DNA from 3 places in the Pseudomonas purpurea genome. Region 2 is predicted to be linked to each of the others. Evidence: riboswitches for the same ligand, from Rfam matches in the RefSeq annotation. Region 2 holds a riboswitch; each other region holds the start of a gene.
What was found. A riboswitch is a leader RNA that binds a small molecule or an ion and turns the genes downstream of it on or off. The one in region 2 is predicted to bind cobalamin.
Positions count from the first base shown of each region.

Region 1: linked by a shared signal. The riboswitch ahead of AABM54_RS11010 (TonB-dependent receptor) and the one ahead of cobW (cobalamin biosynthesis protein CobW) in region 2 are both predicted to bind cobalamin.
Region 3: linked by a shared signal. The riboswitch ahead of cobO (cob(I)yrinic acid a,c-diamide adenosyltransferase) and the one ahead of cobW (cobalamin biosynthesis protein CobW) in region 2 are both predicted to bind cobalamin.

Region 1 covers NZ_CP150918.1:2,455,614-2,465,377, reverse strand. The annotation lists gene AABM54_RS11045 (isochorismatase family cysteine hydrolase) at 1-222, shown strand, start outside; gene AABM54_RS11040 (glutamine synthetase family protein) at 219-1,571, shown strand; gene AABM54_RS11035 (N-formylglutamate amidohydrolase) at 1,555-2,307, shown strand; gene AABM54_RS11030 (APC family permease) at 2,459-3,808, shown strand; gene AABM54_RS11025 (arginine N-succinyltransferase) at 3,944-4,960, shown strand; partial or broken gene astA (arginine N-succinyltransferase) at 5,022-6,057, shown strand; gene AABM54_RS11015 (carboxymuconolactone decarboxylase family protein) at 6,054-6,272, opposite strand; cobalamin riboswitch at 6,283-6,485, shown strand; gene AABM54_RS11010 (TonB-dependent receptor) at 6,693-8,558, shown strand; gene AABM54_RS11005 ((2Fe-2S) ferredoxin domain-containing protein) at 8,573-9,316, shown strand; gene AABM54_RS11000 (ABC transporter substrate-binding protein) at 9,309-9,764, shown strand, end outside.
Region 2 covers NZ_CP150918.1:3,500,210-3,509,973, reverse strand. The annotation lists partial or broken gene metH (methionine synthase) at 1-1,169, opposite strand, end outside; partial or broken gene AABM54_RS15780 (fatty acid cis/trans isomerase) at 1,324-3,616, shown strand; gene nfuA (Fe-S biogenesis protein NfuA) at 3,840-4,424, shown strand; gene cobM (precorrin-4 C(11)-methyltransferase) at 4,569-5,315, opposite strand; gene AABM54_RS15765 (cobalamin biosynthesis protein) at 5,397-5,810, opposite strand; gene AABM54_RS15760 (CbtA family protein) at 5,807-6,508, opposite strand; gene AABM54_RS15755 (CbtB domain-containing protein) at 6,520-6,711, opposite strand; cobalamin riboswitch at 6,830-7,054, opposite strand; cobalamin riboswitch at 7,287-7,496, shown strand; gene cobW (cobalamin biosynthesis protein CobW) at 7,595-8,668, shown strand; gene cobN (cobaltochelatase subunit CobN) at 8,672-9,764, shown strand, end outside.
Region 3 covers NZ_CP150918.1:4,161,275-4,171,038, forward strand. The annotation lists gene cbiB (adenosylcobinamide-phosphate synthase CbiB) at 1-22, opposite strand, end outside; gene bluB (5,6-dimethylbenzimidazole synthase) at 19-669, opposite strand; gene AABM54_RS18650 (cobyrinate a,c-diamide synthase) at 666-1,991, opposite strand; gene cobO (cob(I)yrinic acid a,c-diamide adenosyltransferase) at 1,988-2,599, opposite strand; cobalamin riboswitch at 2,679-2,896, opposite strand; gene AABM54_RS18660 (hypothetical protein) at 3,051-3,635, shown strand; partial or broken gene AABM54_RS18665 (sorbosone dehydrogenase family protein) at 3,702-5,016, shown strand; gene AABM54_RS18670 (class I SAM-dependent methyltransferase) at 5,150-5,812, opposite strand; gene AABM54_RS18675 (C40 family peptidase) at 5,828-6,361, opposite strand; gene AABM54_RS18680 (NlpC/P60 family protein) at 6,528-7,151, opposite strand; gene hda (DnaA regulatory inactivator Hda) at 7,366-8,070, opposite strand; gene AABM54_RS18690 (AI-2E family transporter) at 8,300-9,373, opposite strand; gene AABM54_RS18695 (DUF2066 domain-containing protein) at 9,411-9,764, opposite strand, start outside.

The DNA of each region.
Region 1 (9,764 bases), 1.0 Mb from region 2:
CAAACCCGCCACCTGATCATTGCCGGCATCGTCACCGACCAGTGCGTGGACATGGCCGTGCGCGACGCCGCCGACCGTGGCTACCTGGTGACGCTGGTGGAAGACGCGTGCGCGACCCACACCGAAGAACGCCATCACGCGTGCCTGAATGCGATCAAGGGTTACTGCTGGATCACCGACACCCAGACCGTCATCGGCCGTTTGCAGGAGATGCTGCCATGAGCCGCACGCCCGGCGTGGCGCCGCTGACGCCCGTGGACATGACCACGCTGGTGACCACCGACCTGGTCGGCATCACACGTGGCCGCTCGTTTCCCACCGATGAGCTACCACGCTATACCGCCACCGGGTGTGGCTGGGTGCCGGCCAATATCGTCCTGACGCCCCAAGACACCATCCCCAGCGAAAGCCCTTGGGGCGCGTATGGCGATCTGCGGTTGATTCCCGACATGAGCAGCCGCGTGACCGTCAGCAACGGCCCGGATGCCAACGCGCCGGCCATGGACTTCATCCACGCCGACATCTGCGAGACCGATGGCCGGCCATGGGCCGCATGCCCGCGTACGCTGTTGACTGACGAAATCCAGCGTTACCGCGACCAGCTCGGTTTGCAGGTCAATGCCGCGTTCGAACATGAATTCAAACTCGGCATGGCGACACCCCAACCTGCGCAACCCGCGTTGTCGCTGACCGCACAACGCCAGGGCGCCGAGTTCGGCGGCTGGCTGCTCAGCGCCTTGCGCGCTGCCGGTGCAGAGCCGGAAATGTTCCTGCCGGAATTCGGTAAAAACCAATACGAAATCACCTGTCGCCCGGCCCTCGGCGTCGCGGCGGCCGACCGTGCGGTGAACCTGCGCGAAATCACCCGTGAGATCGCCCGGCAAATGGGCATGTCGCTGACCTTCGCCCCGAAAACCGAAGAACACGGTGTGGGCAATGGCGTGCACTTGCACATGAGCCTGCAAGACCTGGAGGGCAACCCAAAGCTGTATGACGAAAACCTCCGTAATGGCCTGTCGATGCTCGGCGAACACTGGGCGGCCGGTATCGTGCACTACTTGCCGGCGCTGTGCGCCCTGACCGCGCCGACACCCGTTTCCTATCTGCGCCTGGGGCCTCATCACTGGAGTGCGTCGTACGCGTGCCTCGGGCATCGCAATCGCGAAGCCGCGCTGCGTATCTGCCCGACCGTGAGCATGGGAGAGAAGTCCCAGGCACAGCAATTCAACCTGGAGTTCCGCGCCCTGGACGCCACTGCTTCGCCGCACCTGGCAATGGCCGCGATCCTGATCGCCGGGCGTCTGGGCATCGAACAATGCCTGCCACTCACGGCCATAACCGACAAAGTACCGGACGACCTCAGCGCCCAGGAACGTGAATCCCTGGGGATCAATGTCCTGCCTGCTTCACTGCCAGAAGCACTGGCCATGCTGCGTGACAGCAAGGCGCTGTTCGACGCGCTACCCAAGCCTCTGACTGATTCATATTTTGCGTTAAAGAAGGAAGAACTCACGTTGACGGATCAGCTCTCACCCGCCCAACTCTGTGAGCACTATGCACGCCTGTACTGAGTCTGCCGAGCTTGGTTTGTTTACCAAGCCGGCCTATCGCTTGAACCTGGAAGCGTCCGAGCACCCGTTGATTCTGGTGTGCGAACACGCCAGCCGCTACATCCCTGCGCCCCTGAATGACCTGGGGCTGAGCAGTGACGCCGCACGTGAGCATATCGCCTGGGACATTGGTGCCCTGGCGTTGGCCGAAGCCTTGTCCGAGGTACTGGGCGCGACCCTGATTTCGGCCAATTACTCACGACTGCTGATCGACCTCAACCGGCCACTGCACGCCCACTCCAGCATCCCGATGCAAAGCGAGGTGTATCAGGTGCCGGGCAATCAGGTCCTGGACGAAGCGACCCGTCAGTACCGTCGGGAACAGTTGTTCAACCCGTTCCACCAGCGCCTGGCGCAACTGATCGAGTCACGCCAGGCACAAGGCCGAGCGGTCCGTGTGGTGGGCATTCACAGCTTCACCCCGGTTTACTACGGTCAGCCACGAACGGTCGAAGCCGGCGTGCTGTACGCCCGCGCGCAATCCTACGCCCAACGGCTGATCGACGGTTTGAGCCGACATGAGTTGATCGTGGCCGGTAATCAGCCCTACACCATTGACCCACTGTCCGACATGACCGTGCCGGTGCACGGCGATGCGCGCGGCCTGGACTCGGTGCTGATCGAAGTCCGCAATGATTTGCTGCGTACGCCGGAAGCGGTGCAGCGCTGGGCCGACTATCTGGCACCCCTGCTGTAACAAAGAAAGAAAAACGCTGTCGTTTGTAGTACCGGTCAAACAACTATAAAAAATGCCGCAGTGTGTCTCTGACTCACTGCCCCAGTCGCGAAGCCCCGCCCGGTTCGCGGCTGATGTACAAGCCGAATTGGCCCTCAAGGAGAAACGCTTCATGGATGTTGAAGACTTTGGCTACAAGCAAGAGCTCAAACGCAGTCTGACGCTCAAGGATCTGGTGGTGTACGGGATGATCTTCATGATCCCGATCGCACCCTTCGGGATCTTTGGCTACGTCAATGCGGAAGCACCGGGCATGGTGCCGCTGGCGTACATCATCGGCATGATCGCGATGATTTTCACCGCCGTCAGTTACGGCAGCATGGCGCGGGCGTTCCCGGTGGCCGGTTCGGTCTACTCCTATGCACAACGCGGACTCAACCCGCACGTCGGCTTCATCGCGGGCTGGTTGATGTTGCTTGATTACCTGCTGATTCCGCCCCTGCTCTATGTCTACGCAGCCATGGCGCTCAACCACTTGTACCCGGAAATACCCAAGGTCGGCTTCATCCTCGCATTCCTGGTCGGCGCAACCTTCATCAACCTGCGCGGTATCAGCTTCACGGCCCGGATGAACCTGGTGTTCCTGTTCGCCCAACTGGCGGTGCTGGGGATTTTCCTTTTCTACGCCTGGAACGCCTTGCACGGTGGGGCCGGCCACGGCGAACTGACCCTCAAGCCGTTTTACAACCCACAAACCTTCGACTTCAGCCTGCTGATGCAAGCCGTCTCGATTGCCGTGTTGTCGTTCCTGGGCTTCGATGCCATTTCCACCCTCGCCGAAGAAATCAAAGGGGACCCGGGCCGCAGTGTCGGCAAGGCAGCGCTGATTACCCTCGGTGTGATGGGCGTGATTTTCGTGGTGCAAACCTGGATTGCCACCGACCTCGCGGCCGGCATGGGCTTCAAGTCTGCCGACACCGCGTTCTATGAAATTGCCGAAGTCGCTGGCGGCAGCTGGTTGGCGACCCTGACCGCCGTGGCCACCGCATTGGCCTGGGGCATCGCGGTGGCGGTGACGGCGCAAAGCGCTGTTTCACGCCTGCTGTTCGGCATGGCCCGCGACGGCAAATTGCCCAAGGCATTGGCCAAGGTTCACCCCAAGTACAACACCCCGCACATTGCGCTGTACCTGGTGGCCGTGCTGTCGCTGCTGATCTGCTACCTGTTCATCAACTCGGTCGACACCCTGACCTCGCTGGTCAACTTTGGCGCCTTGAGTGGCTTCGTCCTGTTGCACCTCACGGTGATCAACTACTACTGGCGCCGGCAGCAATCAGGCCAGGTCATCCGCCACCTGATCTTCCCGGCGGTGGGCCTGATCATCACCCTGGCGATCATGTACAACATGGGCGTTGCCGCGCAAAAACTCGGCTTCCTGTGGATTGCAGTCGGCCTGGTGTACCTGTTTTTCCTCAACCGCCACAGCACCGGCAGCGCGCTGCCTGATCCGTCCAACAATTGAACACGAAGACCCGGGCAGTCGCTGAGAGGGTTCAGCCGACCGCCGCTACAACGCTTGGCAATCGACAGTGATCGTCAGGCCCGGTAACCCACCCCACGGTGACGGTGCCGGGCCCTTTGAAACAGGAGTGCACCCATGCTGGCTTTGCGTCCAGTTCAGTTAACCGACTTGCCCCAGTTGCAGCAACTTGCGCGCGACAGCCTCGTGGGCGTCACTTCCCTGCCAGACGATACCGCGCAACTGCGCGACAAAATTCTCGCCTCCTGCGCCTCGTTCGACAGCGAGGCGCAGAGCAATGGGCAGGAAAACTACTTCTTCGTCCTTGAGGACCTCGCCGAACAGCGCTTGCGTGGCTGCTCGGAGATCCTCGCGACCGCCGGTTTCTCCGAGCCCTTTTACAGCCTGCGCAACCGGATGTTCACCAGTACCTCCCGTGAGCTGAACATCCAGCATGGCGTGCCGGCGCTATCGTTGTGTCACGATCTCAGCGGCCACACTTTGCTGCGGGGTTTCCATGTGGACGCGGCGCTGGTCGGCTCGGCGCAGGCCCAAATGCTTTCACGGGCCCGACTGCTGTTCATTGCCGCCCACGCCAAACGGTTCGCCGACGCGGTGATCACCGAAATCGTCGGCTACAGCGACGAAAACGGCCAGTCGCCTTTCTGGGACGCCCTGGGCAAGCACTTCTTCGACCTGCCCTATGTCGAGGCCGAACGCCTGTGCGGTTTGCAGAGCCGGAGCTTTCTCGCCGAGTTGATGCCGCACTATCCGATTTACGTGCCCATGTTGCCGCAGAGCGCCCAGGACTGCATCGGCAAGGTCCATCCCGACGGCCAGGAAGCCTTCGACATCCTCGAACGTGAAGGCTTCGAGACCAACAGCTACGTCGATCTGTTCGACGCCGGCCCGACACTCTATGCCCGCACCTCGAACATTCATTCCATTGCCCACAGCCAGACCGCAGTCGCTCGACTGTCGGCCACCCGCACGAGCGGCGGCCAGTATCTGGTGAGCAACGACTTGCTGCTGGGCTATCGCGCGATTGTCGCTGAACTGGACTGGCTGCCCGGCCAACCGGTGCCGCTCGATGCGCAGATGCTTGAAGCCTTGCACGTCAAGGATGGCAGCCAGGTCCGGCTGATTGCCCTATGAATCAGGCCCGGCACCGCACCGAACCACAGCGCCCGGACGGGCGCGATGAAGGAGCTGCATGATGATCGTACGTCCGGTTCGCGTGACCGATATCCCGGCCTTGATGGCGTTGGCACAACGGGCGGGCCCGGGGATCACCACCCTGCCGGCTAACGAAGAGCGCCTGGGGCCACCGGGTACGCTGGGCCCAGCGCACCTTTGCCGAACAGGTCGAGCGGGCCGATGCGGATTACCTGTTCGTGCTCGAAGACGACGATCAGCAAGTCATCGGCATCAGTGCGCTGACAGGCGCAGTCGGCCTGCGCGAGCCCTGGTACAACTATCGCTTGGGCATGACCATCAGTTCATCGCCCGACCTGGGCATCCAGCGGCAGATTCCGACGCTGTTCCTCAACAACGAAATGACCGGTCAATCGGAAATCTGCTCGCTGTTCCTGCGCCCCGACCAACGCGTGGGTCATAACGGTCGTTTGTTGTCGCTGGGACGTTTGCTGTTCGTGGCCGAATTCCCGCATCTGTTCGGCAAGAAGCTCATCGCCGAACTGCGCGGACGCGCCGATGAACATGGCTGCTCACCGTTCTGGGACAGTGTGGGCCGGCATTTCTTCAAGATGGATTTCAGCCAGGCCGATCACCTCTCGGGCCTGGGCAACAAGCCGTTCATTGCCGAATTGATGCCGCGCCAGCCGCTCTACACCTGCCTGCTCACCGAACAGGCCCAGGCCGTGATCGGCAAGGCCCACAGCAACACCGAACCTGCGATGAAGATCCTCAGCGCCGAAGGTTTTTCCCATCAGGGCTACATCGACATCTTTGACGGCGGCCCGGTGATCGAAGCCCAGGTCTCGAACGTGCGCACCGTGCGTGACAGCCAGACGTTGACGCTGGCCGTCGGCATGCCTGATGACGATGCGCCGATGTGGTTGATCCACAACCGGCGCCTGGAGAACTGCCGAATCACTGCGGCCCGAGCGCGGCTGGTCGGCGGGCACCTGCTGGTGGACCGCCTGACCGCCAAACGCCTGCAACTGCAACCGGGCAATTCAGTGCGCGCCGTACCGTTGCTCAAACAGCAGCAACACGCCGCTGCGGCCTAGTCAGCGAGCGTGAAGGCGTCCTCCAGCGGCACGCGGTAACCGTTGGCCAGGCGGTTGGTTTCGTTGGCCATGCCCACCACGGCCTGCAACTCGCCGAACATGTCGTGCGTCATCCACGCCTTGCGCGCCGCTGCCGTGTGCGAGCCGACGCAGTACGGGCAATTGTTGGCGCATAGGCACCGCTCATCGACCAGCCGAAGTTGACGAACGGTCATGCGAGTGTTCAGATGCCGCCCAGTTTCAGGTGCCTCATGCCGCCGTGCATGAGGTGAAACGGGAAACCGGTGCGCCCCTCAAGGGTTAGTCCGGTGCTGCCCCCGCAACGGTAAGCGAGTGACGCGTTCGATACACCACTGGGCCCAGGTCCGGGAAGGTGAACGTGTCCAGCCTCGCAAGCCCGGAGACCGGCCTGGAATTTCTGTTTGGCAAACCTGCGGTGGGCGGGCATGGGCCGGTATTGGCGCGTGTCCGGTACTTTCTCCTGCGTGCTTCTGCGAAGATTTTTTTCGAGAAGACCAACAATGACTCAGATTCAATCCCTTTACGCCCAGGCCCCTCGTCCTGCGCTGTTCGGCGCCTGTAGCGCCCTGCTCGGCTGCCTGTTCAGCCCGGCGTTGCTGGCCGGTGAAACGGCCATGACCCTCGATCAACAGATAGTCAGCGCGCCCTCGGTGGAGTCCACCACCGTCGCCGAGATGGCGCGTTTCGGCAGCAAGGTCGAGATCATCAATCGCGAGCAGATCGAACGCGCCGGCCCCAGCGCCGATATCAGCCGCGTGTTGCAGATGTCCGTTCCCGGCCTGTACGTCGCACCGAAGAACGGCCCCTTCGACTACGGCACTTACTCGCTGCTGGGCGGGCGCAACGACGACACCTTGATCCTGCTCGACGGTGTGCGCCTGAACAATCGCCTGTACGGCGGTCTCTACCTCGACACCCTGCCGGCCAACGCCATCGAGCGCATCGAAGTGCTCAAGGGCGGGCAAAGTCTGTTGTTCGGCACCCAGGCAGTCGCCGGGGTGATCAACATCGTCACCCGCAGCGCCCAGACCCGTGAAGCTTCCGGCGAGGTCAACCTGGGGCTGGACAGCTTCATGGGCCGCAGCGGCAACGCCCGTGCCGAGAAGATTTTCAGTAACGGCTTCGGCGACCTCGGTTTGCTGGCGTACGTCAGCCACAACGTTTCCGACGGCTATCAGCCGTACCGCAGCAAAGACATGAGCAGCACCGTCAGCGACAAAAAACGTTCCTATGAAGTCACCACCCTCGGCGCCAAGGCGACCCAGGCTTTCGGTGATGATTCGCGGTTGGAGCTGTTCTACCAGTACGCCGACGCCAACCTGGATTTTGCCCGCCCCACCCACAACAGAAAGACCACCAACGACCGGGTGCAACAGATCGCCACCGCGACCTTCGAACAGCGCCTGAGCGAACAACTGAGCTACTTCATCAAGGGCCACGTCAACGACTGGGACACCCGTTACACCCGCATCAACAACCTGCCCGGTGGCGGCACTCGCGTGGTGAACGACAACGATTACTGGGGTTTCACCGACTGGGGCGTGCAAGCCGAAGGCAAGGCGCAATTGCCGGGAGGCCATGTGCTGGTGTTCGGCTCGGACAACCAATGGTTCAAGGGCCAGGACGATGTGTTGGTGATCGACAACAACAAGGCCCAGGCCCACGCCCTGTACACCCAATTGCGTCCGGTCATCGACGCCCTGCCCGACTGGCACCCGAGCATCGGCGTGCGCCACGAAAGCATGAGCGGCGGCGACAGCGCCACGGTGGGCATGCTCACGTCGTTGTATGACCTGACCGACAACTGGCAACTGCGCGGCCAGTTCGGCACCGCTTACAAACTGCCGAACGCCGAGCAACTGTTCGTCAACGAGCCAGGGGATGAGATGGGCAACCGCAACCTCAAGCCCGAGAAAAGCCGCAACGCCGAACTGGGCCTGGACTACAAGGGCGCACTGCTGGACCGCGAGTTCAGCGCCAGCGTCACCGGGTTTCGGCGTGACATCACCGACCTGATCACCCTTGACGGCGTGCAATGGACCAACGGTGAAGGCGAGATCAACGTCCGGGGCGTCGAGGCCGATGCCAAATGGCAACTCGACGACCGCTGGAACCTCTCGGCGGACATGACCCGCAACCTTGTCGAATCGCGTAACGGCGTAACCCTCAGCAACATCCCGAGTTTCTTCGCCCGTTCGCGCCTGGGGTTTGAGTCGGACGACCGGATGTGGGGCGCCGGCGGTGCGATTCGCTACATCCGCGACGTGGTCAGCTCGCGGGACGTCGATTACGGCCATTACTCGGTGGTCGACGCCGATGCCTATCGCTACCTCGACAGCGCCCACCAGCATCGCGTGAGCCTGCTGGTGGAAAACCTGTTCGACCGTGACTACGCCACCAGCATGACCACCGGCAGCCCCCAGGTAGAAAACCTCGGACGGCCCTTCACCAGCGAAATCCGCTACACGTACCGGTTTTGAGGGAAAAACCCGACATGCACAGCGATTATCAAGACGTCCTGTTCGTCGGCCCCGGGCTGGCCAGCGGGGCCACGGGCGAAGCCTTCCGCCGTGATCTTCAAGCGCTGCACACTGACGCGGGCGGCACACAGATCATCGACACCCTCGACGGTTTCGAAGAGCTGTGGCGCACACTGCGTCAACCGGGGGCGGGCAATCGTCTGGTGGTCGACCTTGAACCGACCTCGGACGGTGCCTACCTGGACTGGCTGCGCGATGAGCTCGGGCGCATCGCCCAGGCTCATCCTCAGGCGCCACGCTTCTGGGTCACCGGATCGGCACTCGGGCGCCGTGGGCTGGATGCCCACGCGGCATGGGCCAGTATCGGGCAGACCGACCGCCACTTGCCGTGCGACAACGTCGGCGCGGTGCCGAGCGACCCTGGCTGGTCGACAATCCCCGACCATGCCCGCCAGGTGTTCCTCTGCACCGGCCCGCGCTGCGTGCGTCGGGGAGCGCTGCCCTTGTGGAAAGCCTTGCGCCGGGCGCTGCTCAAGCATGACCTGATCGAAACGCCTGGCGGCGTGTTGCTGACCCGCACCGCGTGCCAGTTCCCCTGCAACCTGGGGCCGGTGCTGACCGTGCACCCGGACGGCTGCTGGTATCGGGTGCGGCATGATGACGACGTAGAGCATCTGGTGAACATGCATTTGCTCGGCGGTAACGTGGCCGAGACCTTGCTGATCCGCCCACCGAACGGAGGCAAACCGGATGCGTAACACCCTGCTGACGTGCCTGCTGCTCGGCGGTGCGCTGCCGGTCATGGCCCAAACCTACGACAACTGCGGGCAAACCTGGACGCTCGACCACGCCCCCCAGCGCATCATCGCGCTCAATCAGCACAGCGCCGACACGTTGCTGGCTCTGGGTGCCGGCCCGTCCCTGATCGGCGTCGCCTACATCGACGATGACGGCCAGGCCATCGAGCACGGCACCTATCGCGGTATCCCGGTGATCTCCCAGCTCTACCCTTCGGCCGAAGTGCTTTACACCCAGCGCGCCGATTTGCTGGTCGGTGGCTTCGCCTCGGCGTTTCGCCAACACATGAGTTCACGGCCGGTGCTGGCAGACAACGGCGTCGCCAGTTACTTGCTGGAGTCGGCCTGCGAAGGGCATTCGCTGGATTATTTCGGGCATATCCGCCGCGACCTGCACACCCTCGGCGCC
Region 2 (9,764 bases):
GCGACTTCCAGCGCTTCGGTGTAATTGTCTTCGCGGATCAGCCGGGCGAACTTGGCGGAACCGGTGATGTTGGTCCGCTCGCCGACGTTGACGAACAACGAACTGCGATCAATGGTGAACGGCTCCAGACCCGACAGGCGGCACGCCTTGGGGATGTCCGGAATCTGCCGTGGTGCATAACCGGCGACGGCGTTGGCGATGGCTTCGATGTGCCCCGGCGTGGTGCCGCAGCAGCCGCCGACGATGTTCAGGAAACCGCTTTGGGCGAACTCTTCGATGACCTTGGCGGTTTCCACCGGCAGTTCGTCGTATTCACCGAATTCGTTCGGCAGGCCGGCGTTCGGGTGCGCCGACACGTAGGTGCTGGCCTTGTTCGACAGCTCTTCCAGGTACGGCCGCAGTTCACGGGCGCCGAGGGCGCAGTTCAGGCCGACGGAAATCGGCTTGGCGTGGGCGACGGAGTTCCAGAAGGCTTCGGTGGTCTGGCCCGACAGGGTGCGGCCGGACGCATCGGTGATGGTCCCGGAAATCATGATCGGCAGTTCGAAACCGATGTCCTCGAACACGCCTTGCACGGCGAAAATCGCGGCTTTGGCGTTCAGGGTGTCGAAAATGGTTTCGATCAGGATCAGGTCGGCACCACCTTCGATCAGGCCTTTGGTGGCCTCGGTGTAGTTTTCCACCAGTTCATCGAAGGTCACGTTGCGGTAGCCGGGGTTGTTCACGTCGGGCGACAGCGAGCAGGTGCGGCTGGTAGGGCCGAGAACGCCGGCGACGAAACGTGGCTTGTCCGGGGTCTCGAGGGTCTTGGCGTCCGCGACCTTGCGTGCCAGGCGCGCGCCTTCTACGTTTAACTCATACGCCAGGCTCTGCATGCCGTAGTCGGCCTGGGAAACCTGGGTGGCGTTGAAGGTGTTGGTCTCCAGAATGTCGGCGCCGGCATCCAGGTATTGTTTCTCGATGGCCCCGATCACGTCCGGGCGGCTCAGCACCAGCAGGTCGTTGTTGCCCTTGACGTCGCTCGGCCAGTCGGCGAAACGCTTGCCCCGATAGTCCTGTTCCTCGAGCTTGTAGCTCTGGATCATCGTGCCCATACCACCATCAAGAATCAGGATGCGCTCTTTGAGGGCTTGCTTGAGGACGTGAAGGCGAGCGCTGCGATCGGACATAGGACTACCTGGTAAGGCCATTACGAAGGGCCGGGATGATAGCAAACCTGTGCGCTTTTAGAGCATGAGCCGTTTTTGCATGAATATCGCTCATGTTGATGGCGTGGCGACACCGGTAGAATCGCGACGTTTTTCCACCATCGGGACCAGGGATATGTCGTATCGCGTTGCCATCAGCCTTTTCGCGCTGCTTTTAAGCAGTGTCGCCACCGCGCAAGGCCCGGCGCCGGCGATCTCCTACACCCGTGACGTTCAGCCAATCTTTACCGAGAAGTGCGTGGCGTGTCATGCCTGCTATGACTCCGCCTGTCAGCTCAACCTGGGCAGCGGCGAAGGCGCGGCGCGGGGGGCGACGAAAATCCCGGTCTACGATGGCGAGCGCAGCAAGGCTTCCCGGCCGACCCGGCTGTTTTACGACGCGTTCGGCAAAGCAGCCTGGCAGCAAAAGGACTTCTACTCGGTACTCGACGCCCAAGGCAGCCAGGCCGCACTGATGGCGCGGATGCTCGAACTCGGGCACCAGACACCGCTGACACCCAACGCCAAACTGCCCGAAGAGATTGCGCTGGGGCTTGGCCGCGAGAACATGTGCCCGCAACCGGCAGAGTTTGAAGGCTATGCCCAGTCTCACCCTAAAGAAGGCATGCCGCTGGCCGTGACCGGCCTCACCAGCCAGCAATACCAGACGCTGCAACGCTGGCTGGCCTCCGGGGCGCCTATCGATGAACAAGGCCTGGCGCCGAGTACGCAGGAGGCGCTGCAAGTCGTGCAGTGGGAAAACCTGCTCAACGCGCCGGGTGCCCGTGAAAGCCTGGTGGCGCGCTGGTTGTTCGAGCATCTGTTCCTGGCTCACGTGTACTTCAAGGACGGCGAGCCCGGGCACTTCTTTCAGTGGGTGCGCTCGCGTACGCCGACCGGCCAGCCGATTGACCTGATTGCCAGTCGCCGGCCGAATGACGATCCGGGTACGCAGATCTATTACCGCCTGTGGCCGGTGCAGGGCGTGATCGTGCACAAGACCCACATCACCTATCCGCTGAGCCCGGCGAAGATGGCGCGGATCAAAAGCCTGTTCTACAGCGGCAACTGGCAGGTCAATGCGTTACCCGGCTACGGCCCGGAGCGTCGGGCCAATCCGTTCGAAACCTTTCAAGCGATCCCGGCGCAGGCGCGTTACCAGTTCATGCTCGATAACGCCGAGTACTTCGTGCGTACCTTCATCCGTGGCCCGGTGTGTCGCGGGCAGATTGCCACGGACGTGATTCGCGATAACTTCTGGGCGTTGTTCCAGGCGCCGGAACACGACCTCTACATCACCGACCCGAGCTACCGTGGCAAGGTCACACCGTTACTGGCCATGCCGGGGCAAAACGATGACGTTGGCAGCGTGCTGAGCCTGTGGCACGCCTACCGCGACAAACGCAACGAGTACGAAGCATTGCGCCGCGACACCTACGCCGAGGTTCCAGCGCCGAGCTGGTCGAGCCTGTGGGCGGGCAACGACAATGCCTTGCTGAGCATCTTCCGGCATTTCGACAGCGCCTCCGTCAGCAAGGGCCTGATTGGTGAGGTGCCGCAAACGATGTGGTTGTTCGACTACCCGTTGCTGGAGCGCACCTACTATCAACTGGCGGTCAATTTCGATGTGTTCGGCAACGTTTCCCATCAGGCGCAGACCCGTCTGTATTTCGACCTGATCCGCAACGGTGCCGAGCAAAACTTCCTGCGCCTGATGCCGGCCGATTCACGGGATGCTTACCTCGACGATTGGTATCAGAGCAGCGGCAAGTTCAAGATGTGGCTCGACTACGAAAGCATCGACAACGACAAACCGACGGCACTGAAACTCGACGCCAAGAACCCCAAGCGCGACTTCGCCCAGCAGTTGTTGGCGCGTTACGGCGATTTGAATGCGCGACCGGACCCGATCAACCGTTGCGACGGCGCCTACTGTTCCCGGCCGAACATCGACCCGGCGTTGCAGCATGCCGAGCAGGCCCTGAGCCGTTTGACTGCCCGGCCGGCGGCGGGGCTGAAGGTCATCGACCAGTTGCCGGAAGCAACGATGCTGCGCATCGAAACCCGCAGCGGCAAACGCGAGGTCTACAGCCTGCTGCGCAACCGGGCCCCACAGCAACGTGGCGTTCCTGTTGGGTGAGGCGCTGCGCTATCAGCCGGGGCTGGATACGTTGACGATCTATCCGGGTGTGCTCAGCAGCTACCCGAACTTCATCTTCAACATCCCGGCCGACGAAGTGCCGCAGTTCGTGGCGCAGATGGAGCGCGCCAAGGATGCCAACCGCTTCGAAAAAATCGTCGAGCGCTGGGGTATCCGCCGCAGTCATCCGCAGTTCTGGGTGTATTTTCACGACCTGAGCCAGTACCTGCATGAAACCGACCCGGTGGAAGAAGGCGTATTGGACATGAACCGCTACGAGAACCTTTGACACCCGGAATTTAGAGGTGCCTGCGATCCAGTGTGGGGGCGGGCTTGCTCGCGAAGGCGGCAGACCAGTCAACATTAATGTTGACTGTTTTAGCCTCTTCCTCGGATCGCCGCCCGGTGCAAGTCCGCACATTGGATCAGTTGCGCTTTCCCGACAAAAATACTGGGACTTTGTCCGGCGCGTTGATTGGCGTAAACTGCGCCCAAGCCTGCGAGGAGTTTCCATGACCGCCATAACCATTACCGATGCCGCCCACGATTACCTGGCCGATCTGCTGTCCAAGCAGAACACCCCCGGGATCGGCATTCGCGTCTTTATCACCCAGCCTGGCACCCAATACGCCGAAACCTGCATTGCCTATTGCAAGCCGGGCGAAGAAAAACCTGAAGACACCGCGCTGGGGCTCAAAAGCTTCACCGCGTACATCGATCACTTCAGCGAAGCGTTCCTGGACGATGCCGTGGTCGACTACGCCACGGATCGCATGGGCGGCCAACTGACCATCAAGGCACCCAATGCCAAAGTACCGATGGTCAACGCCGACAGCCCGGTGAATGAGCGCATCAACTACTACCTGCAAACCGAAATCAACCCAGGGCTGGCCAGCCACGGCGGTCAGGTCAGCCTGATCGATGTGGTCGAAGACGGCATCGCCGTGTTGAAGTTCGGCGGCGGCTGCCAGGGCTGCGGCCAGGCAGACGTGACCTTGAAGGAAGGCATCGAACGCACACTGCTTGAGCGCATTCCGGAGCTCAAGGGCGTACGTGACGTGACTGACCACACGCAAAAAGAAAACGCCTACTACTAAGCACGGCGTTCATTGCGAACAAAAAAACGGCGCCCGTGAGCGCCGTTTTTTTTGGGTGAAATTCACTGACGCCACCGCGAGCAAGCTCGCTCCCACATTTGACCGCGTATCCCCTGTGGGAGCGAGCTTGCTCGCGATGAGGGCCTATGGGCGGTAGAGATGCGCATGCCCGGCGCGGTACAGCGATGACTCGCTGAAGTTGTCGGTGGCCAGCACCCGACCCACCAGAATCAGCGCGGTACGCCGAAACCCCTTGGCCTTAACCTTTTCGGCGATATCCGTCAGTGTCCCCACTGCCCAGTCCTGATCGGGCCAACTGGCGCGGTGAACCACCGCAATCGGGCAGTCCGCACCGTAATGCGGCAGCAGTTCAGCGACGATTTTATCCAGATGATTGACCCCCAGATGAATCGCCATGGTTGCGCCATGTTGGGCCAGGCTGGCGAACGCTTCACCGGGCGGCATCGCCGTTTTGTCGGCATAGCGGGTCAGGATCACGCTTTGCGAAACGTCCGGCAGGGTCAGTTCCGCGCCTAACAGCGCCGCACACGCGGCCGTAGCGGTGACGCCGGGAATGATTTCGAAGGGAATGTTCAGCTCGCGCAGGTAGCGGATCTGCTCGCCAATCGCCCCATACAAACCGGGATCGCCGGAGTGCACCCGGGCCACATCCTGGCCGTTGGCGTGGGCGATTTTGATCAGCTCGATGATCTGTTCCAGGTGCAGTTCGGCGCTGTTGACCACCTGTTCGGCCTGATGGCCTTCCAGCACGGCTGCCGGAACCAGCGAGCCTGCGTAAATGATGACCGGGCAACTGCGAATCAGCCGCTGGCCCTTGACGGTAATCAGTTCCGGGTCGCCGGGACCTGCGCCGATGAAGTAGACGGTCATGGCCGGCTCCTGTGAAAAATTGTCAAAGCAGGGCTTCAGATGAAGATTGCTCATGATCGAGGGCGGGGATTATCGGGGATTTTACGACGCGCATGCCAATGCAAAGGTGGCCTGGGCGTATTTCTGCCGTGGGATCAGCAGTTTGGCCGGCGCTTGGCCCAGTTGTTCGGCGAGGGCGAGGGCCGCACTTTCGGCGATGCCGTAGCAGCCGGTGCGCTCGAACGCGATGTCCGACTGGTGGCTGAGTCTTGGCTGATAGTGCGCCAGTTGCGCACTGCTGAAACAGGTCAGCGTCAGCCCAAGCTGCGCGGCCAATTCGTTAAGCCCGGGTTCGTCGCGCTTGAGGTCGATACTGGCCAGGGCCTGCACAGCCTCAAGCTCGATTTGATGCGCCTGCAACGCCTGATCCAGTAACGCGCGCAGCGTGCTGGCGGGGCAGCCGCGCTGGCAGCCCAGGCCGACCACCAGGGTCGGCGCTGCGCTTGAGTCCGTCATGCGTGGTATTGACCTTCGCTTTTGCGGCGGAACAACCAGGCGCTGATCAGGCCAAGGGCCAGCCAGAACGCAACGTTGGTCAGCTGCGAAGCGATTTTGAACTGTGCTTCCAGGGCTTCGGGTGCCAGCATCGAATGCACTTCAGGTTGCGGTGCGCCAATGACATGCGGCACGGCCAGAATGGCGACGCCGAGGATTTTCAGCAGCCAGTTTTTGCCGAAGACGATCAGGGCGATACCGACCGCCGTCGAGGCGGCAGTGCCGATCCACCAGATTTGCCGTTGTGCCAGATCCGCAGCGGCAGTGCCCGGCAGTTCCGGCGGCAGGCCCAGGGTCGGGGCGAGGACGAAGGTCGCATAACCGGCCAGGCCCCAGAGCAGGCCTTGTGAGGTGCGTGTTGGCGCACGCAAGGTGTAGAGGCCCGCCAGCATCAGCGCGAAACCGACAGCGACCACCAGATTGCCGCCCGTGGTCGACAGCACGCGCTGCCAGCCATCTTCCGGTTCCCAGGCTTCGGCGTCGTGAGTGTGGCCGGCCATGGCGCCTTCGGCGTGTTCATGGATTTCGGTCGCCGGGGCCTTTTCGTAGGTTTCAGCCTGAAGAATCAACGGCGCGACCCAGAAGCTTTGCAGCAGGGTCAGCAACAGGGCGGCCAGCAGCCCGGTGAACCCTGCGGTTTGCGCAATACGCTTGATCATGTCGGCAGGTCTCAATGGCACGGGAAGGCGGAGCTGTGACGGGTATCGTGGGCGGCGTTGTGTACCGCTTCGATGTGCGAGAAACCGGCGAAATACACAAGGCACGCGCCCAGGATCGATGCGCCGATGGCGGCAGTCAGGCGTTGGCTCAGGGTGGCGGTGCTGCTGGCGGTGGCGTGGCGAGTACTGCTGATGATCGACATGGCGCTTCCCTCTGGACTGTCAGCGGGTGAATCGAGCGCATGAAAACCCCTGCACGCCAGGCACGCAGAGGTTCAAACAGCGCCCGCCCACCGCGGGTTTGTTATAGCGTGGCGTGTGTAGCCACTCGATGTTGCGGGCCGGTCTCCGGGCTCACGAGGGGTTGGCGTTGGCCGAACCTGCAAGAATCGCCTTCCCATACCAGGTGTTGGCACAGTGGATCTGATTCTTCGCTCGCTTACCGTTGCGGGGGCAGCACCGGACTGACGTGGCTTTGAGTAAAGCACACGATTCACCGGTTTCCCGTTTCACCCTGTGAAGGGCACCCGTAACAAAGTGTGTAGGAGAGCATGGGCGAGGGCGAGCCGTCAATTGGCAAGGGTTCTCAGTTGAGGCTGGCACAAAACCCTGTGGCGAGGAAGCTTGCTCCCGCTCGGCGGCGCAGCCGTCGCAAATCGTGTGCATGTGATGTGCCTGAATGAATGCAGGGGGCCGCTTCGCGACCCAGCGGGAGCAAGCTCCCTCGCCACAGTGGATCGCGATCGTTCGCGGACATTGACCCGCCCCCACACCATGCGTAGCCTTGCGCTTTCGAGGTTCTTCGGCGGCTGCCGAAGCTAAGAAGGGAACGCGGTCAATGCCGCGGCTGCCCCCGCAACTGTGAACGGTTTTGTTTCTGCCATGCCACTGCACGCTCTACCCAGAGCGGCGGGAAGGCGCAGGAGCCGCCAGTCGAAAGACCGGCACACCGTCAGCCAGGAGACCTGCCTCGACACAGATTCTCACTACAACCGGGCGGGGTGATCCGGTGGCGAACTCTTCCCGCGCGCGCAAGCGCTGCCGGTTGTCGTCCCGTATGCCCGCCACCTTGCCAAAGGGCATCCGATGAAAACACTGGCCAAACTCCCCGTCACCATCGTTACCGGCTTCCTCGGTTCGGGCAAAACCACTTTGCTGCGGCACATGCTCGACAACGCCCAGGGTCGGCGTATCGCGGTGATCGTCAACGAGTTCGGCGAGCTGGGCATCGACGGCGAAATCCTCAAGCAATGCTCCATTGGCTGCACTGAAGAAGAGGCCAGCGGCCGTGTGTATGAACTGGCCAACGGTTGCCTGTGCTGCACCGTTCAGGAAGAGTTCTTCCCGGTGATGCGCGAGCTGGTTGCCCGTCGCGGTGACCTCGACCACATCCTCATCGAAACCTCCGGCCTGGCCCTGCCCAAGCCATTGGTGCAAGCCTTCCAGTGGCCGGAAATCCGCAGCGCCTGCACTGTGGACGCGGTCATCACCGTGGTCGACAGCCCGGCCGTGGCCGCTGGCACCTTTGCCGCGTTCCCGGATCAGGTCGACGCCATGCGCAAACTGGACCCGAACCTGGACCACGAATCGCCGCTGCACGAACTGTTCGCCGACCAACTGGCCAGCGCCGACCTGGTGATCCTCAACAAGGCCGACCTGATCAGCCCTGAAGACCTGGCCCGAGTACGGCTGGAAGTCGCCGAAGAACTGCCGCCAGCGGTGAAAGTCATCGAAGCCAGCAGCGGTCGTCTGCCGCTGGACGTGCTGATCGGTCTTGGCGCCGGTTCCGAAGAACACATCGACAGCCGTCACAGCCACCACGATCACCACCACGGTGAAGGCGATGACGACCATGATGATCATGACCACGACGCCTTCGACTCGATTTCCATCGAGCTGCCACAAGCCGACGAAAGCCTGCTGATGGACGCGCTGACTCAACTGGTGGTCAAGCATGGCATTCTGCGGGTCAAAGGCTTCGCGGCGGTCCCGAACAAACCGATGCGCCTGTTGATCCAGGGCGTGGGCACGCGTTTCGACAAGCATTTCGACCGTCAGTGGGGCGCCGATGAAGTGCGGACCACCCGTCTGGTGCTGATCGGCCAGGAGCTCGATGCCGCTCAACTCGAAGCGCAATTGCGCGCCGCGCTCAGCGTTTAATCCATGCACCTGCTCAGGACCCAGCCCGGCGGTTTCGTCTCGGATGACAACATTGCCGACTTAGGCCAAACCCCCGCCGAACTGGTGATTCTGTGCAGCGGCGACTCCAGCCTGGCGCTGCTCGCCGAAGCGGCGCAGCAGTTGCCCGACGATTACCCGAGCCTGCGCCTGGCCAACCCGATGCAGGTGCAGAATCACGCCTCGGTCGACATGTACGTCGACGAAGTGCTGCGCCACGCCAAGGTGATTTTGATCTCGCTGCACGGCGGGATCGCCTATTGGCGTTATGGCGTCGAGCGCTTGGTGGAACTCTCGCAACGTGGCGTGCAGTTGATCCTGGTGCCGGGTGACGATCGCCCTGATCCGGAACTCAGCGACCTGAGTACCGTGGCCGGTGAAGACCGCGACCGGCTCTGGCATTTTTTGCGTCAGGGCGGCATGGGCAATGCGCTGGATCTGTACCGCTGCCTGGCCAACCGTTGGCTGGGCCGCGATTACCCTTGGTCTGAACCCAAGACCTTGCCGCGCACCGCTATTTACCACCCGCACAACAGCAACGCGGTCCTCGGTGATTGGCAGGCCGACTGGCAACCTGATCAACCGGTGGCGGCGGTGCTGTTTTACCGTTCCCATTTGCAGGCGGCCAATACCGCCTTCATCGATGTTTTCTGCCAGCGTTTGCAAGCGGCGGGGCTTAACCCGTTGCCGATTGCGCTGGCCAGCCTGAAAGAGCCCGGCTGCCTGACGGTGGTCGAGGACTGGCTGGATGAGGTGCACGCCTCGGTGATTCTCAACACCACCGGGTTCGCCCAATCCAGCCCCGAAGCGCCGCACCTGCGGCCGTTTCGCCGCAACATCCCGGTGATCCAGGCGATCTGTGCCCAGGACAACGAACCCGGTTGGCGCGCCAGCGAGCAAGGGCTGGGCCCACGGGACCTGGCGATGCACATTGCCTTGCCGGAGCTCGACGGGCGGATCATCAGCCGCCCCATCAGCTTCAAAGACCTGGCGTGGCGCAGTGAGCGCAGCCAGTCCGATGTGGTCTGCTATCGACCGCAGCCCGAGCGCATGGATTTTGTCGCTGAGCTGGCGCGGC
Region 3 (9,764 bases), 660 kb from region 2:
CACTCAATAACGCCACACTCATTGACTCACTCCCCAATAATTCTCATACAACAGTTCATTCAGCGGACGCGGTTGCGCCCACCCTTCAAGCACCAGCATCGGCGCCGGATAAAATGCCTCGACCGGCCCCAGGCACAACACCGCCAGCGGCTTGGCGCCGGGCGGCAAACCGAGCAGGTCGGCCAGGGCCTGCGGCTCGAACAACGACACCCAGCCCATGCCCAGCCCTTCGGCGCGGGACGCCAGCCACAGGTTCTGAATCGCACAGGACAACGACGCCATGTCCATTTCCGGCAAGGTTCGACGCCCGAAAATGTGCCGCTCGCGATCCTCCATCAACGCGGCCACCAACACTTCGGCGCAATCGTTGATGCCTTCGACTTTCAGCTTCATGAATTCATCGGAGCGTTCGCCCAGCGCTTCGGCAGTGCGTACCCGCTCTTCTTCCACCAGTTGCTGGATCTTGCCGCGCAAGGGGCGGTCGCTGATGCGGATGAAACGCCAAGGCTGCATCAGGCCGACACTCGGCGCCTGATGCGCCGCTTCAAGCAGACGTCGCAGTAGCTCGGGGTCTACCGTGCCGCCGCTGAAATGACGCATGTCGCGACGTTCGCCGATAGCCCGGTAGACCGCTGCGCGTTCGGCTTCGGAAAATGCATTGTCGGTCATGGCCTGCTCGCGATGGCGACCTCGGATTCAGGTAGGAACAGTGCGGCGACCGCTTTCGGATTGGACGGAAAGTAAAAGTGCACATAAGAGGCGGTCATCCGCCCGTCACGGTAAACCGCTTCCGCCCCGCGCCCGCCGTTGGGGCTCAGCCCACGGGCAATCGGCTCAAGCTCAGTGCTCGTCAACGAGTGGTGATAGGTGTGCCCGCGCAGCGAGCCTTCCGGCAGCTCAACCGCTTGCAATGCCAGCGCGGCAAGTCGCTTCTGCATCACCGCGTCACCGGCCAGCAAACCGACCAGCTCGACACGCGTACCCTCGACATCGGTCAACGAGTCGAGCAGGTACAACATGCCGCCGCACTCGGCCAACAACGGCTTGCCCGCCTCGTGGTGCGCGCGAATCGCCGCCAGCATCGTGGTGTTTTGCGCCAGCGCCACATGGTGCAATTCCGGGTAGCCGCCCGGCAGGTACAGGCTGTCGGCATCCGGCAACTCACGGTCATGGATCGGCGAGAAGAACAGCAACTCGGCGCCCATCGCCCGCAGCAGGTCCAGACTCGCGCCATAAGTGAACGCAAACGCTTCATCGCGGGCCACGGCAATGCGCACGCCGGCCAGCAATGGTTCGGCGACAATCACCTCGGGAGCGGCGAATTCGACGGCGGGTGGCAACGCCACTTCGCAACTGCTGGCCAGGGCCTCGGCCGCGGCGTCGAGACGCGCGTCCAGGTCGTTCAGCTCGCTCGCCTGGACCAGCCCGAGATGGCGGCTCGGCAGCTCGATCCCGGTTTCCCGGGACAGGGCGCCATACCAACGCAGCCCTTCGGTGAGGCTGCCTTCCAGCAATTGCGCGTGGCGCAAGGTGCCGACACGGTTGGCCAGCACCCCGGCAAACGGCAGGTCCGGCTGATAGCGCGCCAACCCCAGGGCCAGTGCGCCAAACGTCTGGGCCATGGCGGTGCCGTCAATCACACCGAGCACCGGCACTCCGAAGTGGCGCGCCAGATCGGCGCTGGACGGCGTGCCGTCGAACAGGCCCATGACGCCTTCAATGAGGATCAGGTCAGCCTCGCCTGCGGCTTCCCACAACAGCCGACGACTTTCCTGCTCGCCAACCATCCACATGTCCAACTGATACACCGGCGCACCACTGGCGCGCTCCAGAATCATCGGGTCGAGAAAGTCCGGGCCGCATTTGAACACACGCACCTTGCACCCCTGATTGCGATGCAATCGGGCCAGCGCGGCGGTGACGGTGGTCTTGCCCTGGCCGGAAGCCGGCGCAGCGATCAGGACCGCCGGGCAATGACGTGGCTCACTCACAATTCAACGCCTTTTTGCGCCTTGATACCGGCCTGAAACGCATGCTTGACCATGCCCATTTCGGTGACCGTATCGGCCTGCTCGATCATCTCGGGTTTGGCGCCGCGACCGGTAACGACCACGTGCTGCATCGGCGGGCGGGCCTGCAAGTCGCTGAGCACCTGGTCCAGGTCCAGATAACCGTGCTTGAGGGCGATGTTCAGCTCATCGAGCACCACCAGGCCGATGGTCGGGTCACGCAGCAGTTCGCGCGACACTGCCCAGGCCGCCTCGGCGGCGGCGATGTCACGCTGGCGATCCTGGGTTTCCCAGGTAAACCCTTCGCCCATGACGTGGAAACGTACTTGCTCGGGGAAGCGCCGGAAGAACAGCTCTTCGCCCGTGCTGTTGCGGCCCTTGATAAATTGCACCACGCCGCACTGCATGCCGTGGCCCATGGCCCGCGCCAGCATGCCGAAAGCGGAACTGCTTTTGCCTTTGCCGTTGCCGGTCAGCACCAGCATCAGGCCGCATTCATTCGGCGAATTGGCAATACGTTCATCGATTACGGCTTTTTTACGCAGCATGCGCGCCAGATGGCGTTCGTCACGATCAGGGGAATCAGTCATGGGGAGCTCTCCGTTGAGGCGGGGTAACGGCGGGCGGGCATAGCAATAGACGGCAAGAAGCCTGGCATCGCCCACCGTGATGCCGCTGGATGGATCAGGCCGGTCTCCGGGCTCATGAGCCGCAGTTGCCGACTGCGCGCCTTCCCGTATCGACACTCGACACAGTGGCACCAGGCGCAGTCTTGACTCATTTACCGTTGCGGGGGCAGCGCCGGGATCATGCGAAACACTCACCGGCTTCCCTGTTTCACTCGGTCGACCCATGGGTCACAGAGCACCTGAAACAAGTCGCGAAGGTTAGAGGGTTGGGGATGGAGCGTCAATTAAAGCCAGACGCCAATACCCGAGGAAAATTGGCCTGAATCAATTTACTGACGCCAATCTTGTGCCACACTCAGAGCAGTGATATCAAATCGCCATAACTCCAAACCACAAGAACAAGGTGAGCAACATGCAAGGCATGATCATCAGCAATCCGAAACTGGAATTCCTGCGCCCGGTGCTGGAGCGCTGGTTTGACTGTATCGATCGCTACAACGCGGTGCGCGGCGATAACGAAACCCCTTACTGGTTCGACGAACGCGCCAACCTCGGATTGCTGTCTGCCGCAGCATGGATGGCCGAACTGGCCACGCTGGAGCAGGCCCCGACAAAAAAACAGATCGAGGAAGGCGAACGCAATGGCCGCGCCGATCTGTACATCGCCAGCAAAGAGGAACGCGCCTATCTGCAAGCCACCCAGCGCTGGCCGCGGGTCAGTAACCTCAACCTGACACAGGCCCTGCAAGACGCCGTCAGCGACGCGAAGAAAATCGGCTACGCCAGCGACCTGAAACTCGGCTGCCTGTTCGTTGCGCCACAAAAGGCCCAGCACAGCGCCACTCCAGAAGAACTCCAGGACATGGTCGACGACCTGCAAAAGGAACTGACCTGCGCCGTGGCCTGGTACTTCCCGTATGCCTACCGCAAGCTGCACAACGATGCCGGCAACTACCACCCCGGGATTGCCGTCCTCCTCAAGGAAGCCCGCGGCTGACCGATTGAACCATCCGGCCGTCAGGGTCCTCTATGATGCAGGCACTGCATTCATAGGGAGATCCACATGCTCAAGCCTCAACATGTCCTCGTCATCGCCATCGCCGCAGGGATTGCTGCCTGCGGTGAGACGTCCAACCTGCAAGTCTCGGACGGTACCGGGCCATCGCCCACACTGCCGGAACCGAACAAAGCCCTGATCCCGACGGTGAACATCGCCCCGGCGGTCGGCTGGACCAAGAGCGCAAAACCGATTGCGGCGCCAGGCACACACGTCGCAGCCTTCGCCGAAGGCCTGGATCATCCCCGCTGGCTCTACGTGCTGCCCAACGGCGATGTGCTGGTGGCTGAAACCAACTCGCCACCCAAGTCCGACGACGGCGCCGGTATTCGTGGCTGGATCGCCGGCAAAGTCATGGGGCGCGCCGGCGCCAGCGTACCCAGCGCGAACCGCATCACCCTGCTGCGTGACAGCAACCACGACGGCGTCGCCGAAACCCGCACGGTATTCCTGGAAAACCTCAACTCGCCGTTCGGCATGACTCTGGTCGGCAATGACCTGTACGTTGCCGACACCGACCGCTTGTTGCGTTTCCATTATGAAAGCGGCGAAACCGCCATCACGTCGCAACCGACCAAAGTCGTCGATTTGCCGGGCGGCGCGCTGAACCATCACTGGACCAAAAACGTCATCGCCAGCCCGGACGGCAGCAAGCTCTACGTCACTGTCGGCTCCAACAGCAACGTCGGTGAAAACGGCCTGGACCAGGAAGAAGGTCGCGCCGCCATCTGGGAAGTCGACCGCGCTACCGGTAACCACCGCATCTTCGCCTCAGGGCCTGCGCAACCCCAACGGCCTGGCTTGGGAACCGCAGACCGGCAAGCTCTGGACCGCCGTCAACGAACGCGACGAGATCGGCAGTGACCTGGTGCCGGACTACATCACCTCGGTGAAGGACGGCGGCTTTTATGGCTGGCCTTTCAGCTATTACGGCCAACACGTCGATGTGCGCGTCACGCCACCCAACCCGGACCTGGTAGCCAAGGCTATCGCCCCGGATTACGCCGTCGGCCCGCACACGGCGTCGCTGGGGCTGGCCTTCGCCGAGGGCAGCAAACTGCCCGCGCCGTTCACCCAAGGTGTATTCATCGGCCAGCACGGCTCCTGGAATCGCAAACCGCACAGCGGCTACAAAGTGATCTTCGTACCGTTCAATGCCGGCAAGCCGAGCGGACAACCGGTGGATGTGCTCACCGGTTTCCTCAACAAAGACGAAGAAGCCATGGGCCGGCCGGTGGGCGTAGTGATCGATCAGCAGGGCAGTTTGCTGGTGGCTGATGACGTGGGGAATAAGGTGTGGCGGGTTTCGGCCGCCCAATAAGTCCTCCAACGCCAACACATAACCAATGTGGGAGCGGGCTTGCTCGCGAAAGCGTTCTAACATTCAACATCAATGTTGACTGTCAGTCCGTCTTCGCGAGCAAGCCCGCTCCCACATTAATCGGGGTCAGCGCCTACCTTTTGCGGCAAAGGGTTAACCCATCTCCGATCGGCAACAGTGACAGGTCGACACGCGGGTCATCCTTCAAGGCACAATTGAGCGCCTGGATGGCTCGGGTGTCCTCGCTGTCGGAATCGACCTCCAGCACTCGCCCACTCCACAGCGTGTTATCGAACACCGCCAACCCGCCCTGGCGCAGCAGCCGCAAGGCGCTCTCCAGATACGCCGGGTAATTGGCCTTGTCGGCATCAATGAACATCAGATCGAAGCAACCGCCCAGCCCTTGCTGCTCGAGTTGAGCCAAGGTTTGCAGTGCCGGCGCCAGGCGCAACTCGATGCGTTCGGAAAATCCCGCTTCCTGCCAATAGCGCAGCGCCGTCGCGTTGTAGTCACCTGGTATATCGCAGCAGATCAACGAGCCGTCATCGGGTAATGCCGCCGCCATGCAGAGAGCGCTGTAACCGGTGAACGTGCCGACTTCCAACAAGCGCCTGGCGCTAGTCAGCTTGACCAGTAACGCGAGGAACTGCCCCTGCTCGGGTGCGATTTGCCAGCGAGCGTTGGGCAACGCTTGGGTTTCGTCACGCAAACGGCGCTGCAACGGCGTTTCACGCAGGGAAACGTCGAGCAGGTAGTGGTAGAGTGAATCATCGAGATTAAGCGTGCGAGTGGTCATGACAACCTCTGCGAGCTAGGGATTGTGCGCCAGATGTTCGGGGGTCAGCACCCGTTTGGCACTCAGATAGGCTTTTTGCCAATAGGCCTTGGACAGGCTGTCCAGCTTCACCGTGCCGCCCGTGGCCGGCGCATGCACGAAGCGACCTTCACCGACGTAGATCCCGGCGTGGCTGACCTGAGAGCCGCCATTGGTGGCGAAGAAGATCAGGTCGCCGGTTTGCAGGGCTTCTTTGCCAATGCTCGGGGCTTGCATACCGATCATTTCGCGAGTCGAACGCGGCAGGGAGATACCGGCCGCATCGCGGTAGACGTAGCCGATCAGGCCACTGCAATCAAACCCCGAATCCGGCGTATTGCCGCCCCAGCGATAGGGCGTACCGACCAGGCCCAAGGCGCGAAACAGTACGTCTTCAGCGGCGGGCGAAAAAGTTTGGGAGGGCGCGAATACCGGCGCCCGGACCACTTTGGCAGGGGGTGGCGTACGGATGGCGCAGGCGCTGAGCAGCGCGACGAAGCAGATGAGTATGAGGCGGGCCGACGTCGACATATGCAGAACAATCCTGATCTGGATGCGGCTTTCTCTGCCGTGAGGCTGAAAACAAAACCGCGTAAGCAAGGCTTACGCGGTTAGTTAATCAACAATATGTCTGGATTCTAGCGGCTGCGCGTCAAACTTCAAGTAAGACTTTAAGATAGCCTTACAAATTGACTGATTACTTGCGCGCGGTGACCGTTGTCGGGGCCATGGCGAGTGCACGCTTGGCTTCGATGAAGGTCTTGCTCCAGTAGCTGTCGCCCAGGCTATCGACCCGGACACCACCACTGCGGCGGCTGCTGGAGTGGATGAACTGGTCATCACCCAGGTAGATCCCGGCGTGACTGACACGACCGCGACGACCATTGGTAGCGAAGAACAACAAGTCGCCCGGTTTCAGGTTTTTACGAGAAACCAGCGGGGCATCCACGTTGATCATTTCGCGAGTGGAACGCGGCAGGTTCATGCCCGCCTCTTCACGAAACAGGTAACCGATGAAGCCACTGCAATCGAAACCGGCTTCAGAGGTACCGCCGAAACGGTAACGGGTACCGATCAGGGACATGCCACGTTCGAGGATGCTGTCGGCCAGAACCGGAAGCTGGTAGGACTTGCCATCGGCGAAGTCGGAGAGCTCTTTTTCGGTGGCCAGTTCTTCCTGGTAAATAACGGAAGACTGAGCAGTAGAAGAATTTTTAACCTGTTGTTGCTGCTCTTGCTGGGACACTGGAGAGTGTGCAGCGCAACCGAACAACAGGGTGACAAGTGCGAGAGGCACGAGGGGTGCGAAGCGATTTAGCATGGGCACGACCGTGGCTGAAGTTGTAAAGAAGCCGAGACTATGCCCGCTATCAACTTCATTTGCAAATTCAATCGATCTTAATGTGACTTATCGGTTTCTCGTTTACATCTAAGCGCTTAAGCCCGAATTGATTACGCACGCGCCGTGGAAACCTATTCCCGATGCGTGTTTTCTGGCGCCTTTAATATGCCGAAACACGCTAGAGGCCACGGTTTTACCAGCCCAGGGTTTCTTTGAGAAAAGGAATGGTCAGCTTGCGCTGAGCCTGAAGCGAGGCCTGGTCGAGACGCTCAAGCAGCTCGAATAACGCACTCATGCTGCGCGTGCCACGGGTCAAAATAAAATGCCCGACTTCGTCGGTCAGGTGCAGTCCACGACGCGATGCACGCAATTGCAAGGCTCGCAATTTGTCTTCGTCGGACAAGGGACGCATCTGGAAAATCAGCGCCAGGGTCAGGCGCGATTTGAGGTCCGCCAGCTTCACCGGCAACTCTCGTGGCGAGGTCGACGCGGCAATCAACAGACGTCGGCCGCTGTCACGCAACCGGTTGAACAGATGAAACAACGCCTCTTCCCAATCCGCTCGCCCGGCCACTGCCTGCAAGTCATCGAGGCAGACGAGTTCGTATTGTTCTAGGTTGTCAAGGATTTCGATGCCGCGATCCAGCAACTCGGCCAGCGGCAGGTAGACCGCCGGCTCACCCAACTGCTCGAAACGCAAACAGGCCGCCTGCAACAAGTGCGTACGCCCTACGCCGTCCTTGCCCCAGAGGTAAATCAGGCTTTCGGTCCAGCCGGCGTCGGCTTCGCATAGACGCTCGACATAGCCGAGTGCAGCGGCATTGGCGCCTGGGTAGTAGTTGATAAAGGTAGCGTCGTCACGCAGACGCACACCTAGGGGCAGCTGAATCGGTTTCATGCTGACTGAACAGTTCCAAACGAACCGTTAGTGGCCTCTGTGTAAAGTTTGCAAAGTTTATACCCGTGAAGCTGGCCGCACAATGCAACAGACCACAAGCAAAATCAAAGGTTTGCGTTAACTTATTGGATTCACGGAGGATTTTTTGACAGCGTATGTGACAGCCGAACCGCCCGCAGGGCACGCCCGACATTGCGCCGGGCGGCCTGGAAGGGTCAATCGGACACCGTCATAAATCAGGGTCTTCAACGCCGCTATAGATTTCAGAATCTTTATACAAATCATGCACATGACGCACCAGCACCATGATGACGGCCGCCACCGGCAACGCCAGCAGGATCCCGGTGAAACCAAACAGCTCGCCACCCGCCAGAATCGCGAAGATCACCGCCACCGGGTGCAGGCCGATTCGGTCACCCACCAGCAACGGCGTGAGCACCATGCCCTCGAGCGCCTGCCCCACCATGAACACCGCGACAATCCCAATCATCGGGTACAGATCACCGCCGAACTGGAACAGCCCGGCAATCAGCGCCGCACCGATACCGATCACAAAGCCCATGTACGGCACAATCGCCGCCAGACCGGCAATCAAGCCAATCAACAGGCCCAACTCCAACCCGACCAGCATCAAACCAGCGGCGTAAATCACGCCCAGCGCCAGCATCACCAGCAACTGCCCACGCACGAAAGCCCCGAGTACTTCATGGCATTCGCCCGCCAGCGACACCACCCGCGCCTCGCGATCACGCGGCAGCAGACTGCGGATCTTCGCCATCATCAGGTCCCAGTCGCGCAGCAAGTAAAAACTCACTACCGGAATCAGCACCAGGTTGGCCAGCCACCCGATCAACGCCAGGCTCGAAGCCGTCGCCTGGCTCAGCACCACACCGACGATATCGGTGGTCTGGCCCATATGCTCACTGATCGCAGCCTTGACCTTGTCGAACTTCCAGAAACCGTCCGCCAACCCCATTTTCGCCTGAACCCAAGGCATCGCGGTGTGCTGCAACCAGTCGAGCATCTGCGGCGCCAGCTCATATAAGCGGAACAACTGCTTGGCGAGCATCGGCACCAACACCAACAGCAGCGTCATGACGATCAGGGTGAACAAGGCAAACACCGCCACTACGCCCCACGTGCGTGACAGGCCAAGCCTCTCCAGTCGATCCACCAGCGGGTCGAACAGATAGGCCAACAACAGCGCCACCAGAAATGGCGTGAGGATAGGATGTAACAAGTACACAAACGCGCACAGCAGGAACACCCCACCAAGCCAGACCCAACGCCGCGTATCGGCCATGAACCACTCCATTGCTTCTATATAAAGAAAGAAACGCTTACCAACGGAAACGCAGTTGCGCAGCCGGTGTCGGCGCTACAGCAGGCGCCGAACCCGCGACCGCCGGCTGAACCGCCGCAACTGGCGCCAGCGCCTCACCCGCTGGTATCGGCTGCAACTTTGCCAACTGCAGTTGTGCCCGCAATTGCTCGGCACTGCCGTTGACCCGATAGAGAATCCGATCGCCGTCCACACTTTGCAGGTGCGCACCAAACGGCTCAAGCAGGTGTCCCAAAGCCGCGTAGCGCTCCAGATTCATGCCCTGCACTTCAAGCAACTGCTCGGTGGAGACACCCGGCTTGGCAACAAACCGTGGCGCCAATCGCTCGCTGACCGCCAGCAACACCGCATC